Regions from separate parts of the Vibrio gangliei genome, predicted to be linked through region 2. Evidence: predicted binding sites of a transcription regulator. Region 2 holds the regulator's gene; each other region holds the start of a gene.
What was found. Region 2 encodes PurR, which represses purine synthesis genes. Its sites were predicted from a motif close to TNANGNAAACGTTTNCNTNA; they were not measured.
Positions count from the first base shown of each region.

Region 1 (5,610 bases), 640 kb from region 2:
AACTGGGGTGAATTTTCTGGTATTGAGCCAAACCCACAATACGACACATTAATGAAAGCAGTCGAAAAAATTCGCGCTGAAGGCTTTGATTATCTTCTGGCTGTCGGTGGCGGCTCAGTCGTTGACGGAACTAAATTCATTGCAGCAGCAGTTAATTTCTCTGGTGAAGAAGAATGGGACATCCTGGCTAAGCGGGCTCCGGTTGAATCTGCACTACCGTTAGGCTGTATTCTGACTCTACCGGCTACAGGTTCAGAAACCAACATTGGCGCGGTAGTCACTCGTGGTAAAGACAAATTGTCCTTCATGAGCCCATTTGTACGCCCACAGTTTGCCGTACTTGACCCACAAACCACATTGAGCCTATCAGAGCGTCAAACCTCAAACGGTGTTGTGGATGCGTTTGTACATGTTATGGAGCAATACCTAACCTACCCTGTGAACGCTAAAATCCAAGATCGCTTTGCTGAAGGCATTTTGCTGACACTTATCGAAGAAGGTCCAAAACTTATCGATAATCTACAAGATCTTGAAGCTCGAACTAACGTGATGTGGGCGGCAACTCAAGCACTGAGCGGTTTAATTGGCGTAGGCGTACCACAAGATTGGGCAACACACATGATTGGTCACGAACTAACCGGTAACTTTGGGGTTGACCACGGTCGCAGCCTAACCATCGTACTACCTGCGGTGATGGACGTATGTCGTGAAGAGAAAAAAGCCAAATTACTGCAATATGCAGAGCGTATCTGGAACATTACGGATGGCTCTGATGACGCACGCATCGATGTCGCTATCGAGAAAACCAAGCAATTCTTCAGCCAGATGAAAACACCAGTATCCCTATCTGAAATTGATCTAACCGCTGAAGATATCAATACTGCAATGACCAGCCTTGAAGCACACGGCATGCTAAAACTGGGTGAGCACGGCTCGATTGACTTAGCGCGTTCACGTAAGATTTTGGAAACGGCACTGTAATACTGCTGATTTATATCCTAGAAATTGGGTATAAATACCTAAAACAACAAAGGGATCCAATTGGATCCCTTTGTTTTGTATAGAATAATATTATTTCAAATCAAACCAAAGCTGGTCATTTAATGCTGGTTGTAATGCAGGTTGATTGGCAGATGACTCATCCGTTGAATTCGGTGCGTCAGAAGCCATATCATCAGCCATAACAGAATCGCTTTCAGCGCTGCCCTGTTCAGGAGTGTGTTCTTGCGCCGCTTGTTTCGCGACAACCGAAGGGTCAACAGGTGCATTCAACTGTGTCACGCCTTTTTGTTGGCTCACCTGCTTTTTAAAATCTTCTTCATTGGTCAAAAGCTGAACATCGAACGTCACTGTATCGGCTTGAATCGATTGCACTTGTACTGTCGCTACGCTGTCTAAACCATTTAATAAGCGCTCTAATTTAAAGAAAGCCGGAGCCGATTGAATACCGGTGAAATTAGCCCATAAGGCACCTTCCGCCACTTGCGCATTGCCGCTTGGCTTATTCTTTTGCGCGTAATATTGGCTGACTTTACCCATAGCAAGTTGGATGGTCTGGCCGGCATCAGCAGCGTCTGTGTCCTTTGTTGATTCGATACCTGTTAACGTTGGCTGTGGATTCTGTTCAATGTTTTGTGGCGCACTATCATAAAGTTGCCAGTTGAGTTCTGAACTCTTGCCATTTTGTGTGAGTTTTAACACCAACACCGCATCAACAGGGTAACGTACGCTGGCTGCTTCAAGTGGCGCCGGAAAATTGCCCCATATATCAGTGGCAGAAATTTTGGTCATGTCGTCCATATCACCCAGTGGCAAAGTGATAGGTAACCCGGCTTGTTTTGCGGCCTGCTGGAGTTGCTCAACAGACGTTAAACCCGATTGTTCCCAGCCAATTTGTCGCTGCACATTATCGTCTTGCACCAACCACACCAGCAGGTTTTCTCGTTCTGCTGGCCAATAAGTGGCATTGGCTTGTTGCAGTAACGCCGTAATTTGCTTTGGGTTGTATTGCATATCGAGGCTTTTTTGCCCATCCAATGTGCCATATTTGAATTTCGCCAAATAATCCGAACCGTCACGCAGGGCTTTTTTTACCACGCTGTTGTTGGCGATATTGGCATCTCCAGAAGCTTTCACTAAAACTTGCTCTAACCCCTGTGACCAAGCCACCGAGTTGGCATTTTTTTCTTGAGTCAGTACCACTTCGGCATGATAAATATCCACTTTCGTTTTTGCCAAAGCAGAAAATGGAAAAATCAAAGAGGCAATAATAGGAACAACGAGATAACGCATAACAAACCTGTTTTTGGTTCAAAGATAAAAAATTTAAGCCCGCAATCATACAGGAATCAAACGGTAATTTCTTGGCTCAGCTCAACATCTTAATTTTGTGAGCGAAAATAAAAAAGCGACTCAATAATAGAGCCGCTTTTTGCAAAATAATTCCGTGATTTTACTGATTTTTATTGAGTACCAAAAATCTTATCACCCGCATCGCCCAAACCTGGAACAATGTAGCCTTTATCATCCAATTTTTCATCGATAGCAGCGGTGTAAAGCTCAACATCTGGGTGCGCTTTTTCTAATGCTTCAATACCTTCTGGCGCAGCGACTAATACCAAGACTTTAATTTGCTGACAGCCTTGCTCTTTCAGTAAGTCGATCGTCGCAATCATTGATCCACCCGTTGCCAACATTGGGTCAACCACAAGTGCGATTCGCTCATCAATACGAGAAGTTAATTTGTTGAAGTATGGAATAGGTTCAAGCGTTTCTTCATCGCGGTAAATACCCACTACAGAGATACGCGCACTTGGCATGTGCTCAAGTACGCCATCCATCATACCTAAACCTGCACGCAAAATAGGCACAACAGTGACTTTTTTACCTTTGATTTGATCAATTTCAACTGGACCATTCCAACCTTTAATGGTCACTTTTTCTGTTTCAAAATCAGAGGTTGCTTCATAAGTTAGAAGGCTACCCACTTCTGTCGCTAATTCACGAAAACGTTTGGTGCTGATATCGCCTTCGCGCATTAAACCAAGTTTATGTTTAACCAGTGGGTGTTTAACTTCTACGACTTTCATGTCCTACTCCATGCTTAAATTTTTTACAAACGGGGCAAGTATACTCCAAAACACACTGAAATGGTTGATAGATATCATCTAAAATGATGGCCTATTGATAAAAAAATAGCGCAAACAAAAAATGACGCAAACGTTTTCCTTTTTGTTTCATCCCCTGTTAGAATAGCGCCGTTTTTCACATCCAATCAAAATCAAAGCGAGGATATCCCCGTGAGCGGTAACAATTCTTCTCTAAGCTACAAAGACGCTGGTGTTGATATTGATGCAGGTAATGCATTAGTTGATAAAATTAAGGGTGTGGTAAAACGCACTCGTCGCCCAGAAGTGATGGGTGGCATCGGTGGTTTTGGCGCGCTATGCGAACTTCCAACCAAATATAAGCAGCCGCTTCTTGTTTCTGGCACCGACGGTGTGGGTACAAAATTGCGTCTGGCTTTGGATATGAAAAAACACGACACCATCGGTATCGATTTAGTTGCCATGTGTGTCAATGACCTTATCGTACAAGGTGCAGAACCGCTATTTTTCCTAGATTACTATGCAACAGGCAAACTGGATGTTGATACCGCAGCAAGTGTGGTAGCGGGTATTGGCGAAGGTTGTGTACAAGCTGGCTGTGCACTTATCGGCGGTGAAACGGCTGAAATGCCAGGCATGTATGAAGGCGAAGATTACGATGTCGCTGGCTTCTGTGTTGGCGTCGTTGAAAAAGCCGACGTTATTGATGGTTCAAAAGTGGCCGCAGGTGATGCTCTTATCGCCGTTGGTTCTAGTGGTCCACACTCAAATGGCTACTCACTAATCCGTAAGATTTTAGAAGTATCAAACGCCGATCTTAACGAAGATTTGAATGGCCGTACGATTGGTGAACACCTGATCGAACCAACAAAAATCTACATCAAATCGGGCCTAAAAATGATTGAGAAATATGACATTCATGCTATTTCTCACATCACAGGCGGCGGTTTCTGGGAAAATATCCCACGCGTATTACCAGAAAACACCAAAGCGGTAATCGACGGAAACAGTTGGGAATGGCCTGCGATCTTCTCTTGGTTACAACAAAAAGGTAACGTTGAGACTTACGAAATGTACCGCACCTTCAACTGTGGTGTTGGTCTTATCGTTGCACTACCACAAGTTCAAGCTCAAGCTGCGGTTGAATTACTGAAAGCTGAAGGTGAAAATGCTTGGGTTATTGGTCACATTGCAGAAGCGGCAGCAGGCGAAGAGCAAGTCGAGATCAATTAATACTGAGAGCCGAGAGCCGAGAGCCGAGAGCCGAGAGCCGAGAGCCGAGAGCCGAGAGCCGAGAGCCGAGAGCCGAGAGCCGAGAAGATTTTGGTTTGAGGCTCCTTTTATTTTCAAGGGCTTGTATTACAAAGGTAACACATGAAAAATATTGTTGTATTAGTTTCAGGCAATGGCAGTAACCTACAGGCCATTATTGATGCTTGCGAGTCAGGCCAAATTAACGCCAAGATCACTGCTGTGTTTTCAAACAAAGCATCGGCTTATGGGCTTGAACGAGCAAAAAAACACAATATTCCAGCGCACTCCCTTGCTGCGCAAGACTTTTTAACACCAGACAATCAACCCGATCGACAAGCGTTTGATGCTGAACTTATGCAACAAATTGACACTTACCAGCCTGATCTTGTCATACTTGCCGGTTACATGCGTATTCTCAGTGCAGACTTTGTACAACATTACTTAGGTAGAATGCTCAACATCCATCCGTCTTTATTACCGAAATACTCTGGGCTTCATACCCACCAGCGTGCTATTGATGCGGGTGATACCGAGCATGGCACAAGCGTACACTTTGTCACAGAAGAACTTGATGGCGGCCCGGTGATTCTTCAAGCTAAAGTCCCGGTATTTGAAGACGATGATGCAGATGCATTAGCAGAACGTGTGTTGGTTCAAGAACATCAAATCTACCCATTAGTCACTCAATGGTTTATTGATGGCCGATTGGAAATGCAAGGCAATCATGCTTATCTAGATGGTCAAAAGTTGGGGCTGCACGGATACGCGGAAGATTAAGACTGTTTCGGGATCCGAGTGCGCTTCGCTTAGAGAGCCAAAAAGAGTAAAAGCCAAAAGCAGTTGCGAGTTGCGAGTTGCGAGTTGCGAGTTGCGAGTTGCGAGTTGCGAGTTGCGAGTTGCGAGTTGCGAGTTGCGAGAAAGATTGTGCTTAGTGACTCAGTAATATCAAGCACAATCTCCAACTTTATTGCTGACCCTACCCACGGTAAAGCCGAGCGACGAGCAGCAACGCGCCCGAGCTCCGAGAAACTTTAACCTTAACCTAGTTACCAGGAACCAGGAACCAGGAACCAGGAACCGAATATCCTCTTACGCAAACGGCTTATCAATCAAATCCAAGCTATTATCCAAAATCAATTCACCAAATTGAAATACGCCAAATTCACCCGGTTTCATTTTATGCCAACGTTCATTGTCGGTTAAAGGCTGTGTGGCAATCACAGAGACCACATCATTCGGAGTGGTTTCT
Region 1 is NZ_AP021869.1:830,888-836,497, reverse strand. It holds gene Vgang_RS03825 (iron-containing alcohol dehydrogenase) at 1-981, shown strand, start outside; gene Vgang_RS03820 (DUF2066 domain-containing protein) at 1,072-2,292, opposite strand; gene upp (uracil phosphoribosyltransferase) at 2,463-3,089, opposite strand; gene purM (phosphoribosylformylglycinamidine cyclo-ligase) at 3,300-4,340, shown strand; gene purN (phosphoribosylglycinamide formyltransferase) at 4,482-5,138, shown strand; gene Vgang_RS03800 (class II glutamine amidotransferase) at 5,451-5,610, opposite strand, start outside.
Region 1: the regulator PurR is predicted to act here: its motif matches at 3,212-3,231, upstream of purM (phosphoribosylformylglycinamidine cyclo-ligase).

Region 2 (5,610 bases):
ACGCTGCGATACCAATTCATTAATGGCATTGTTGGCGCGAAACGCCGACGCCTCGCCGGTATCATCAAACATGGTCGTGACAATTTTGAACGCGTCATGCAATTCACCTTCGCCTAATTCTTCATCAAACTTTTCATTGCTGAGAACGGCGATAGCAATCAGAAACGCCAAACGCTCGGAAGAAAGATTCAATGAAAAATCATGCTGTTTTACCCAGGTGACCAGCTCATCTATGGGCTGTTCCTGAGTTGGCTGCTGGTTAAAAGGCAGTCCAGCTGAAGATTGAGTTATTTCACTCATTATCATTCCTGTTTTGCTATTAGCTCTCACCCGTTTGTTCACTTTGCGGCTTTTGTGCCCATACATGAATGTAACGGCCAAGAGAAAGATAAGGCTCTGTGCGGCATAATTTCTGCTCTAACGCCAACACATCTTCTGGGGTGTAGTCCCCCATATATTGTTGATTACCAATGTAATCATTAAAACAACGGATGCCTGATTTACCGACAATGTCGAAACCTTGAGACTCGATCCATTGGTACACATCTTCCGGTAACAACCCTTTCTGTGGTTGCAATTTAAACCGTTTACGATGTGGCATTCCCTGCAAAATGTGAGGGATATTACCACAAGTTACGTTCTTCAAAACCAGTCCGTGATGATTGTAGAACATCACAGATACTATTCCGCCCGGTTTCACTTTATCGAGCACATCATTCAAGACCTGTTGAGGGTGCTCAAGCCATTCCATAACGGCATGAAATAAAACGAAATCAAAAGGCTCTGATTCATGCTTATGCAAGTTTTGAATAGGAGAATGAACAAATCGAAAGTTGGCAGATAAAAGATTTTTTTCTACATCTTGCCGAGCGAGAGCCAGCATTTCACTCGACACATCACATAAGCAAATTTGATGACCGAGCTGAGCGAGTTTTTGAGATACTTGTGCCAAGCCGCCGCCCGCATCCAAGATGGATAAAGGTTTGTCAGCATGTTGCAGGCGTTGCAATGCGTTTTCTATATCTTGCCATACGATGACTTGGCGGATATCTCCTTTATCCGAACCGTAAATATTTTTCGCAAATTTATGTGCGATGTCATCGAAATTTCGATCGTTAGCCATATTTTTTCATTTAAGATAACTGAATTTTGCGTGTATTCTGTCACAGCAATTACAGGAATAAAGCAAATACTCTCTTTTATCCGCTGAATGATGAATTTTTGGGCTATTTAAAATGTTTGAACTGAAAAAAATAATCGGCGCATTGTTCATGCCGCTGCCAGCCATGTTAATCCTTGGCTTTCTCGGCTTGTTTTTGATCATGTTTACTTATAAACGAGGCTTGGGTTGTATTCTCACTTTTATCTCTTTAACAGGGATCTTTCTCTTTTCATTCCAACCTCTTTCTACTTCTTTATTGAAACCGACTGAGCGTGCTTACAAAGCCTTTTTACCGGTTGATGGCACCTTGGATTACGTCATGGTCTTAGGCAGTGGCCACACGGTGGATGATGACATACCACCGACTTCTGAACTTTCACGCAATGGTTTAATGCGCTTAGCCGAAGGCATTCGTGTATTACGACTGTACCCGGGTGCAAAATTGATTTTATCTGGTTACGGTGCGGGTAGTTCTGTCAGTAACGCACGTATGATGGCTAATGTTGCTGTATCACTTGGTGTGGCAAAATCGGACATCATCTTATTAGAAAATGCACAAGACACTTGGGATGAAGCCCATCAAGCCGCCGGTTTCGTGGGAAATAAACGCATGGTGTTAGTGACTTCTGCGAGCCACATGAAGCGTGCCATGAAAGAGTTTCGCAAAGCGGGTTTGGAACCCATCCCAGCCCCAACCAACTATCTTGCGTTTGATAACATTGAACAAGCATGGGACAAGTATTCACCTCAAGCTCAATACTTAGAACAAAGTGAGCGTTATTGGCATGAATTGTTGGGTCGTTGGTGGTCATCTTTACGTGATACACTTTCTAACACTCAAAACACGGCAAATAGCGCGCCGGCAGAATAAAGCAATTTACACGCAATAAGACTTACGTTATCGTTTGCGTCCTGCAAAGTTTGTTCATAAAAATGCCATATCTGATTGTCAGGCATGGCATTTAAGACTAAAATCTTATCAAAACTACGCATCTATATTATTAAGTCGCTGATTAATGGCGACTTTTATGTTTTTAGTATCCAATTAACTATCATCGTTCCGGCTGTATGGTCGGCATAAAGGAAATTCACTATGGCTACAATCAAAGATGTTGCACGTATTGCTGGAGTCTCCACAACGACCGTGTCACATGTCATCAATAAAACTCGTTTTGTTGCAGAGACAACTCAAGAGAAAGTTATGGCCGCAGTGAAAGAACTCAATTATGCCCCAAGCGCCGTGGCTCGTAGTTTGAAATGCAATACCACCAGCACCATTGGTATGTTAGTGACACAGTCAACTAACCCATTCTTTGCCGAAGTCGTTGATGGTGTTGAAAGCTACTGTTACCGCAAAGGTTATACCCTAATTTTGTGTAACACCGGTGGCCGCTCTGACAAACAACGTGATTATATCCGCATGTTGGCTGGCAAACGTGTCGATGGCCTATTGGTTATGTGTTCTGACCTAGATGAAGAATTGCGTGAAATGCTTGATGGTCACCCAGATATTCCTAAAGTTGTGATGGATTGGGGCCCAGAAACATCCAAAGCCGATAAAATCATCGATAACTCAGAAGAAGGTGGTTACATCGCAACACGCTATCTACTAGAACGAGGTCACACTGATATTGCTTGTTTAAGTGGGCATTTTGAAAAGGTGGCTTGCCAAGAGCGTATTGCAGGTTGTCGCCGTGCGTTAGAAGAAAAAGGCTTAACACTACGAGACGAGTGGTTACTAGAAGGGAACTTCGAGTGTGATACTGCCGTTATCGCTGCCGATAAAATCTTGGCAATGGATAAAAAACCAACTGCGGTATTCTGTTTTAACGACATCATGGCGCTAGGCTTAATGAGCCGTCTGCAAGAAAAAGGCATGCGTGTACCGGAAGATATTTCCGTGATCGGTTACGACAACATTGATATTTCTCCTTATTTCTCACCACCGTTGACGACGGTTCACCAACCTAAGCGTCGTTTAGGTAAGAACGCGGTTGAAATCTTATTAGAACGCATTAAAGATAAAAATCACGCTAAACAAACCTTCGAAATGTTCCCTGAAATGGTAGAACGTTCATCGGTGAAAACGCTTAAATAGTATTTCTAGTATTATCACTGCAAACATTTACAAGGCGTATCTATTCATTTAGATGCGCCTTATTTTTATTCGCTGGATTTTGATTAATTTATCCTGAGTTCAGATTAACTTAGCGATAACCTGAAATTTTTTCGCGTGATGTTATGTCTTATATTCCACTACGCTTAATTACATAAATTTTCATACCCAAGTTAGCGGAGCGAATAAAAGCTGCCAACAAAGCTAAAGCTTCAAATACGATGGATATTAAGGACAGATACAATGCGCTGGATTAGCCTTGGTTTACTTTCATTACTGCCTCTATTTGCTATGGCCTCTCAGGATAGCGACTGGCAAACCATTGAAAAACAAGCTCGTGGGCAAGATGTGTATTTTAATGCCTGGGGTGGTAGCCAAGAAATTAATGATTATCTACGTTGGGTAAGTAGAGAAGTGAAACGACAATATGGTGTAACTCTACACCATGTTAAAGTTTCCGATATTTCTGAAACCACCGCCCGCTTGCTGGCAGAAAAAACAGCCAATAAAAATCAGCAAGGCAGTGTCGATTTGGTTTGGATTAATGGTGAAAACTTCAAATCAATGAAAGACAACCAATTACTTTTTGGCCCGTTTGTATCGACATTACCTAATTGGCAAAAAGTAAATATGGCTTTACCTGTCACTGATGATTTTTCCGAACCAACCAACGGGCTCGAAGCGCCTTGGGGTGTAGGACAACTGGTTTATATTTATGACCGTGACAAGCTAGCCTCGCCTCCTCAATCAGCGCAAGATCTGCTCGAGTATGCTAAAGCGCACCCAGGCCGTATTAGCTACCCTAAGCCGCCACAATTTCATGGCACCAGTTTTTTAAAGTCATTATTGATTGAACTTAGCCAGCAAGATCCTGCATTACAGCAACCCGTTACCACAGAGGCTTTTGCTCAACTCACTCAACCATTATGGCGCTATTTAGATGCTTTGCAGCCTTTCTTGTGGCAACAAGGTCAACAGTTTCCAACTAGCCAAGCGGAAATGATTCAACTTTTGGATGATGACCAACTTGATTTGGCGATCACCTTCAATCCCAATGAAGTTTTCTCCGCGCAAGCCAGTGGCAAACTTGCTTCAAGCACCGCAAGCTACGCGTGGAAACAGGGGGCTTTATCGAACATTCATTTTCTTGCTATTCCATGGAATGCTAACTCCAAACAAGGCGCTTTAGTGGTGATCAATTTCTTACTCAGCCCTGAAGCGCAATCTCGTAAAGGCGACATCAATATTTGGGGGGATCCATCCGTTTTGCAGCCGCAATACTTAACTGGCAGCGCACAAAAGACCAAACTCTACCCGTCCTTGCCTGAGCCACATCCTAGCTGGCAAACCGCATTAGAACAGGCTTGGCTTGAACGTTATAGCCAATAAAATATTGATGGCGTTACGTCGAGGAGCAATTCAAAGGACCATGTCTATTAAAAAAAGGGATAGTGAAGCTAGGCCTATTAAAAGCAGGCATACTAAAATGAGTAACCGACTCAATAGCACTCTATTAAATCGACGAATATTGAATAAAAGCCAATCCAGTAAAGTCTCGCTGCGCTTGGGTTATGCTTTCGTTGTGTTGCTGTGTATCTTTCCCATCATTCCCGGCTTAATCGGTATGCTTAGCCCTGCCTTCGGCATTATTCCCCCCTTGGGCTTATTCGAGTTCTCACTGACTGGGTTCGAAAAAGTGGCGGATTGGCCCGCGGTAATGCATTCAATTTGTCTGAGTATGTTCTCTGCAATTACGAGTACTTTTTTAGCGACCATCATGGCGTTTTCAATACTGCAAGCCTATTGGAATCGTCCTGCTTGGCATAAAGTGGAAAAGTTATTATCGCCCTTATTAGCCTTGCCTCATGTCGCTTTTGCTGTGGGTTTCTTATTCTTATTTTCAGATACAGGTTGGTTCGCACGTGCATTAAACAGTGTTTTTTCTGCTTTTAGCACTTTTAACACTCAAGGTTGGTTGAACGTACAAGATAATCTTGGCCTTGGGCTGACTCTGGCACTTGCGATTAAAGAAACGCCGTTTTTGGTGTTAATGAGTTTACCCATTTTAAATAACTTACGAATTCAGCAAACCTTAGCGGTATCACAAAGCTTAGGTTATTCAGCTGCACAGACATGGTGGAAAGTGATCTTGCCACAATGGCTTCGACACATGCGCTTTCCATTTTTTGCCATTATGGCTTACTCAAGTTCAGTGGTGGATGTCAGCTTAATCATAGGACCAACGCATCCACCGACGTTTGCCGTATTGGTTTGGCAATGGTTTAACGAGCCTGATTTGTCTTTATTGCCTCGCGCTGCTGCCGGAGCGTTG
Region 2 is NZ_AP021869.1:1,466,365-1,471,974, forward strand. It holds gene mukF (chromosome partition protein MukF) at 1-300, opposite strand, end outside; gene cmoM (tRNA uridine 5-oxyacetic acid(34) methyltransferase CmoM) at 320-1,123, opposite strand; gene elyC (envelope biogenesis factor ElyC) at 1,236-2,033, shown strand; gene purR (HTH-type transcriptional repressor PurR) at 2,256-3,260, shown strand; gene Vgang_RS06690 (ABC transporter substrate-binding protein) at 3,522-4,667, shown strand; gene Vgang_RS06695 (ABC transporter permease) at 4,765-5,610, shown strand, end outside.

Region 3 (5,610 bases), 1.1 Mb from region 2:
ACAGCATAAAACTTTCAGCCGCTTGCCCCACGAGCATTCCTAAACCATCATAGGCATGCAAGACACCATTCTCTTTTGCCCATTGATTAAATAACGTCTTATCTCCACCGTAGCTCATATCATAGCTGACAGTCTGAGGAGAAAAGATGCTTGGGCTGATTTCAGGCAAGCCACCCGTTAAACCGGCTGACGTTGAATTTATCACTACATCAAACGGGCCATTAATACTGTCCATGGCTTGAGCACAGACCGAACCATATCCTTGAAATACATCCACCAACGCTTGAGCCTTACTCAAGGTACGATTGGTAATCACCAATTGCTGAGGATTCTGATCCAATAACGGCTTAATAACACCACGCGCTGCTCCACCAGCTCCCAGGAGTAAGATTCGACTATCTTGCAGCGGCGCTTGGTTTTGCAATAAATCTTGCACTAAGCCTTCACCATCGGTGTTATCACCAATGATTTGCCCATCATCTAACTTTTTAAGCGTATTCACCGCTTGAGCCAATTGCGCACGCTCGGTTAATCGGTCAGCAAATTGATACGCATCGAGCTTAAACGGCGCAGTGACATTACAGCCTTTACCTCCCGAGGTAAAAAACTGGTACGCTGCATCGTTAAAGCCGTCTACTGGCGCTTCAACAATGCCATACTCCATCGCTTGATTAGTTTGACGAGCAAACAAGGTGTGTATGAATGGTGACTTACTGTGTGAGATCGGATTCCCAAATACCGCGTATTGATCAAGATTACTCATATTATGGCCTTTCCTTGCCGGCTGTACTCGCGCTTACCAATCGCGCGGTTGTAAATAGTTTTGATATAAATTCGCTTCTGCTGACTCGCTGTGTGGTGAATAATCATATTCCCAACGGGCCAATGGCGGCATCGACATTAGAATCGATTCCGTGCGACCACCACTTTGCAATCCAAATAACGTCCCGCGGTCATACACCAAATTAAACTCAACATAACGACCACGGCGATAAAGCTGGAATTGACGCTCACGCTCACCAAATGGCGTTTCATGGCGCTTTTGTACGATCGGTAAGTAAGCTTGGGTAAATCCCTCTCCTACCGCTTTGAGGTAGTCAAAACACACAGAGAAATCCCATTGGTTTAGATCATCAAAGAATAAGCCCCCGACACCGCGAGTTTCATTACGATGCGGTAAGAAGAAATAGCGATCACACCAGGCTTTATGCTCAGGGTAAACTTCTTCACCAAACGGCGCACAGATGGCTTTGGCAGTATCATGCCAGTGTTGACAATCTTCTTCAAAAGGATAAAACGGGGTTAAATCAAATCCACCACCAAACCACCAGATCGGCGCTTCGCCTTCCTTTTCTGCGATAAAGAAGCGCACATTAGCATGCGAGGTAGGAACATACGGATTATGAGGATGCAAAACTAACGAAACCCCCATCGCCTCAAAGCGACGACCGGCTAATTCAGGACGATGCGCCGTCGCAGAAGCTGGCATTTGGTCACCAAAGACATGGGAAAAGTTAACCCCACCTTGCTCAAACACCTGTCCATGGCGAATCACTCGACTACGTCCACCGCCACCTTGCTCACGTTGCCATGCATCTTCAATGAACTTGCCGCCATCAACCGCTTCTAATTGCGAGCAAATGGAATCTTGCAGAGACATAAGAAACGCTTTGACGGCGTCTTTATCAACTTGTTGGTTTTGAGCATTCATTACGTTATTTATCCTTGTCTTAATACCGCGCAAGTTTTCGCATCACGGATCTCAGTTGGCTGAGTTCGACCGCCAACTTTACCTTGTAAGATGGCAACCAACTTATCACCGAGTTGTTGTTCTACCTCTTCCGTAGTGCGACAAGGCTCTAGTCCAGTTAAATTAGCACTGGTAGAGGTGATCGGCTTACCAAAGGCCAAACACAGCTTTTGCACTAAAGGATGATCGGTGATGCGCACGGCAATCGAGTCAAATTGGCCAGTAAGATGAGAAGAAATTCCAGCTTTAACCGGCATCACCCAAGTGACAGGGCCTGGCCAGGTACTTTTTACCGTTTGTAGTTGCTCAGCCGTTAATTGATTTTCATCGATATAAGGTAAGATTTGCTGATAACTGGCTGCAATTAAAATCAAGCCTTTCTCAATCGGGCGCTGCTTGAGCGTCAAAAGTTTGTCTATCGCTTGTTGATTATCTGGATCACAACCCACCCCAAACACCCCTTCAGTTGGATAGGCGATCACTTCACCTTGCTGTAAAGCCTGTAATACCGATTCAAAATTATCCACGTTTGCTTCTTCCTTGCCTTTCATATTATTGCAACTTCGTCAGTGTATAAAACCTAACGAACAATGACTAAAAGTTTTTAACGTTCGGAGTGCTTAATCGGCTTTGTATCGACAAACAAGCTGACGCAAACGTTTTCCTTGTGGTTTTTTCTCAGTATAATGGCGCTAATTCATTAGTAATGACCTTGCTATTACAAGGTCTACTCATCATTAGTTGTTAAGGAGTGTTCGATGACTGTTGGAATCATCATGGGTTCAAAATCTGATTGGCCAACCATGAAACTGGCTGCTGAAATGTTAGACCGTTTTAACGTGCCATACGAGACCAAAGTGGTTTCTGCCCACAGAACACCTCACCTACTTGCGGAATACGCTGAATCTGCCAAAGAACGCGGCATCAAAGTGATCATCGCAGGGGCCGGTGGTGCAGCGCATTTACCGGGGATGACCGCCGCATTTACTAGCCTACCTGTGCTCGGTGTACCGGTTCAATCACGAGCTTTATCTGGCGTAGACTCTTTATATTCCATCGTACAAATGCCAAAAGGCATCGCAGTGGGCACGTTAGCCATTGGCGAAGCAGGCGCGGCCAATGCGGGCATTTTAGCGGCACAAATCATTGGTACTTTTGATCAATCCGTAATGGCAAAAGTAGAAGCCTTCCGCAAAGAACAAACTGACACTGTACTGGCAAATCCAAACCCAGCCGAGGATTAATACTGATGGCGAACAAACAAGTTTTAGTATTAGGTGCAGGCCAATTGGCACGGATGATGTCTTTAGCAGGTGCACCTCTGAATATTGATATTTCTGCCTTTGATGTAGGCAGCGAACATATTGTGCATCCGTTGACTAAAAATGTGATTGGCCATGGTTTGAATAATGCCATTGCGGCGGCTGATGTCATCACTGCAGAGTTTGAACATATTCCTCATTCAATCTTAGACATTTGTGAACAAAGCGGAAAGTTCCTACCAAGTACCCAAGCGATCAAGGCAGGCGGTGACCGTCGTATTGAAAAGCAATTATTGGATGACGCCAGCGTAGCCAATGCCAAATACGCCATTATTAATACACGCTCTGATTTTGACGCTGCGATTGAATATGTCGGTATTCCAATGGTGCTAAAAACCGCATTAGGCGGCTATGATGGAAAAGGACAATGGCGCTTAACAGATAGCAACCAAATCGACTCACTATGGAACAAAATCAGCGCCAGCTTAGAAGCGACACCAGAACAAGCCGTGGTTGCTGAAGAGTTTGTTGGATTTGATCGTGAAGTGTCTTTAGTCGGTGCGCGTCGCGCTAGCGGAGAAATCGCCATTTACCCACTGGCGGAAAACGTCCATGTCGGTGGCGTGCTCAGCTTATCTATCGCCATTGATGAACCAGAGTTACAAACTCAAGCGGCACAAATGTTCAGCGCGGTAGCAAACGAGCTTGACTACGTGGGCATTTTAGCGATTGAGTTTTTTGATGTGCAAGGCAAATTACTGGTGAATGAAATTGCTCCTCGCGTCCACAATTCTGGTCACTGGACACAACAAGGCGCAGAGGTTTGTCAGTTTGAAAACCACTTACGCGCGGTGTGCAATTTACCCCTTGGCAGTACTCAAGCCATTCGTCATACCGCGATGCTAAATATCTTAGGTCAAGACAGCCTACCTGAATCGGTATTAGCCATGCCACAATGTCATGTGCATTGGTACGGTAAAGAAAAACGACCAGGACGCAAAATGGGGCATATTAATGTATGCGCTCAAAGCAAAGATGAATTAAAACGAAATCTAACGGAATTAGTGAACGTACTCGATCCGGCTGCGTTTCCTGAACTTCAAGCGCACGTAGCGAAACTGTAATCGCATACGATTCAACAAAAAACCGCCTCATTCACAGGCGGTTTTTTTATAAATGACACTTTCGTATTCACTCTGTTTCGGTTTCGCTTTGAGTATGCTGACACTTACGATCAGCGCACTGAATTTTACTGCCACTGGCTAATCGCCTTTCCACCAGCAATGGGAAACCACAGTGTTCGCACTTGCCTTCTATTGGCGGCAGGTTGATTGAAAACTTACACTTAGGATAGGCATCACAAGCATAAAAGCTTTTTCCAAAACGAGATTGACGCTCCACCAAGTGGCCAGAGTGACATTCAGGGCATACCAACTGTTGCTCATGACTTTCATTTTGAGGCGGTGCGATGGGCGATTCAATGTGGTGACACTCAGGAAAACGACTGCAACCAATAAACATACCAAATCGGCCTTGACGCAATACCAGTTGACCAGAAACGTGCTCATCAGAAGACGTCTCGCCACATTCAGGGCAAGCGACACCAAGCTCTTTAATGATATGGCCGTCATTTTTATGCAGAGGCTTAATGTAATCGCAATCAGGATAACGATGACAACCTAAAAATGGACCTCGCTTCCCATGACGCAATTGAAGCTCACCTTGATGCTCAGTGCCACATTTAGGGCAAGCTTCATGTTCTAGCGCGTGTTCATGAGCAGAAAATAACTGCTGATCGATTTTATTACTCATAACATCCTAAATTGAGCGCCTTAAATTAATGCACTCTGTTAATGCACTAAGCCTTGTTCGGTCGAATAAAGTAACTCTTCCATCTGGGTATAAGCACTTTCATTGCCGGGCACATTGAACAGCACCATTAAAATCACCCATTTGAGATCATCCAATGTGAATTCATTGGTTTCCAAGCCCATAACACGATCTATCACCATTTCTCGGGTTTCCGTGGTCAAGACTTGTACTTGCTCTAAAAACAATAAAAAGCCGCGACAAGTCACATCCAAACGTAACATTTCGTCTTGAGTGAAAATACGGGTAGATGTGGCTGAACTGGTCGCCATATCAAGACGTGCGCCGCCTTGTTGCAATGCGGCTAAGCCCTCAAGCCAATGCAAGGCTTTATAGATTTCCTGTTGGTGAAATCCCGCTCGCAATAACTCTTCTTCCAGCTCATCTTGATCGATAGTGAGGTCTGCGTCGCTATGGATATAGGTTTCGAACAGATACATCAAAATGTCCATCATAATTTTACCCTCCACGGCAACACGTTACTTTGGTTTGTTCCCTGTATTAAGAACATAACCACCTGGCACAGAAACCACATGCCCAGCCAATTCCAGCTCTAATATTTGCATCATGACTTCATGTACCGGTATATGGGTACGCTCTGCCAAGATATCAACTGGAGTAGCCTCATTTCCTACGTTAGCTAACAGTTGTGGAAATGGCAATGCTTGGCGAGTAAATGCTGAGGTTTTATTTTCGGTCTGCGTTTTATTTGCGGTTTGAGTGCCATCT
Region 3 is NZ_AP021869.1:2,550,338-2,555,947, forward strand. It holds gene aroE (shikimate dehydrogenase) at 1-763, opposite strand, end outside; gene hemF (oxygen-dependent coproporphyrinogen oxidase) at 797-1,711, opposite strand; gene Vgang_RS11795 (L-threonylcarbamoyladenylate synthase) at 1,720-2,277, opposite strand; gene purE (5-(carboxyamino)imidazole ribonucleotide mutase) at 2,509-2,994, shown strand; gene Vgang_RS11805 (5-(carboxyamino)imidazole ribonucleotide synthase) at 3,000-4,136, shown strand; gene Vgang_RS11810 (DNA topoisomerase family protein) at 4,204-4,824, opposite strand; gene Vgang_RS11815 (DUF494 family protein) at 4,863-5,336, opposite strand; gene dprA (DNA-processing protein DprA) at 5,361-5,610, opposite strand, start outside.
Region 3: the regulator PurR is predicted to act here: its motif matches at 2,399-2,418, upstream of purE (5-(carboxyamino)imidazole ribonucleotide mutase).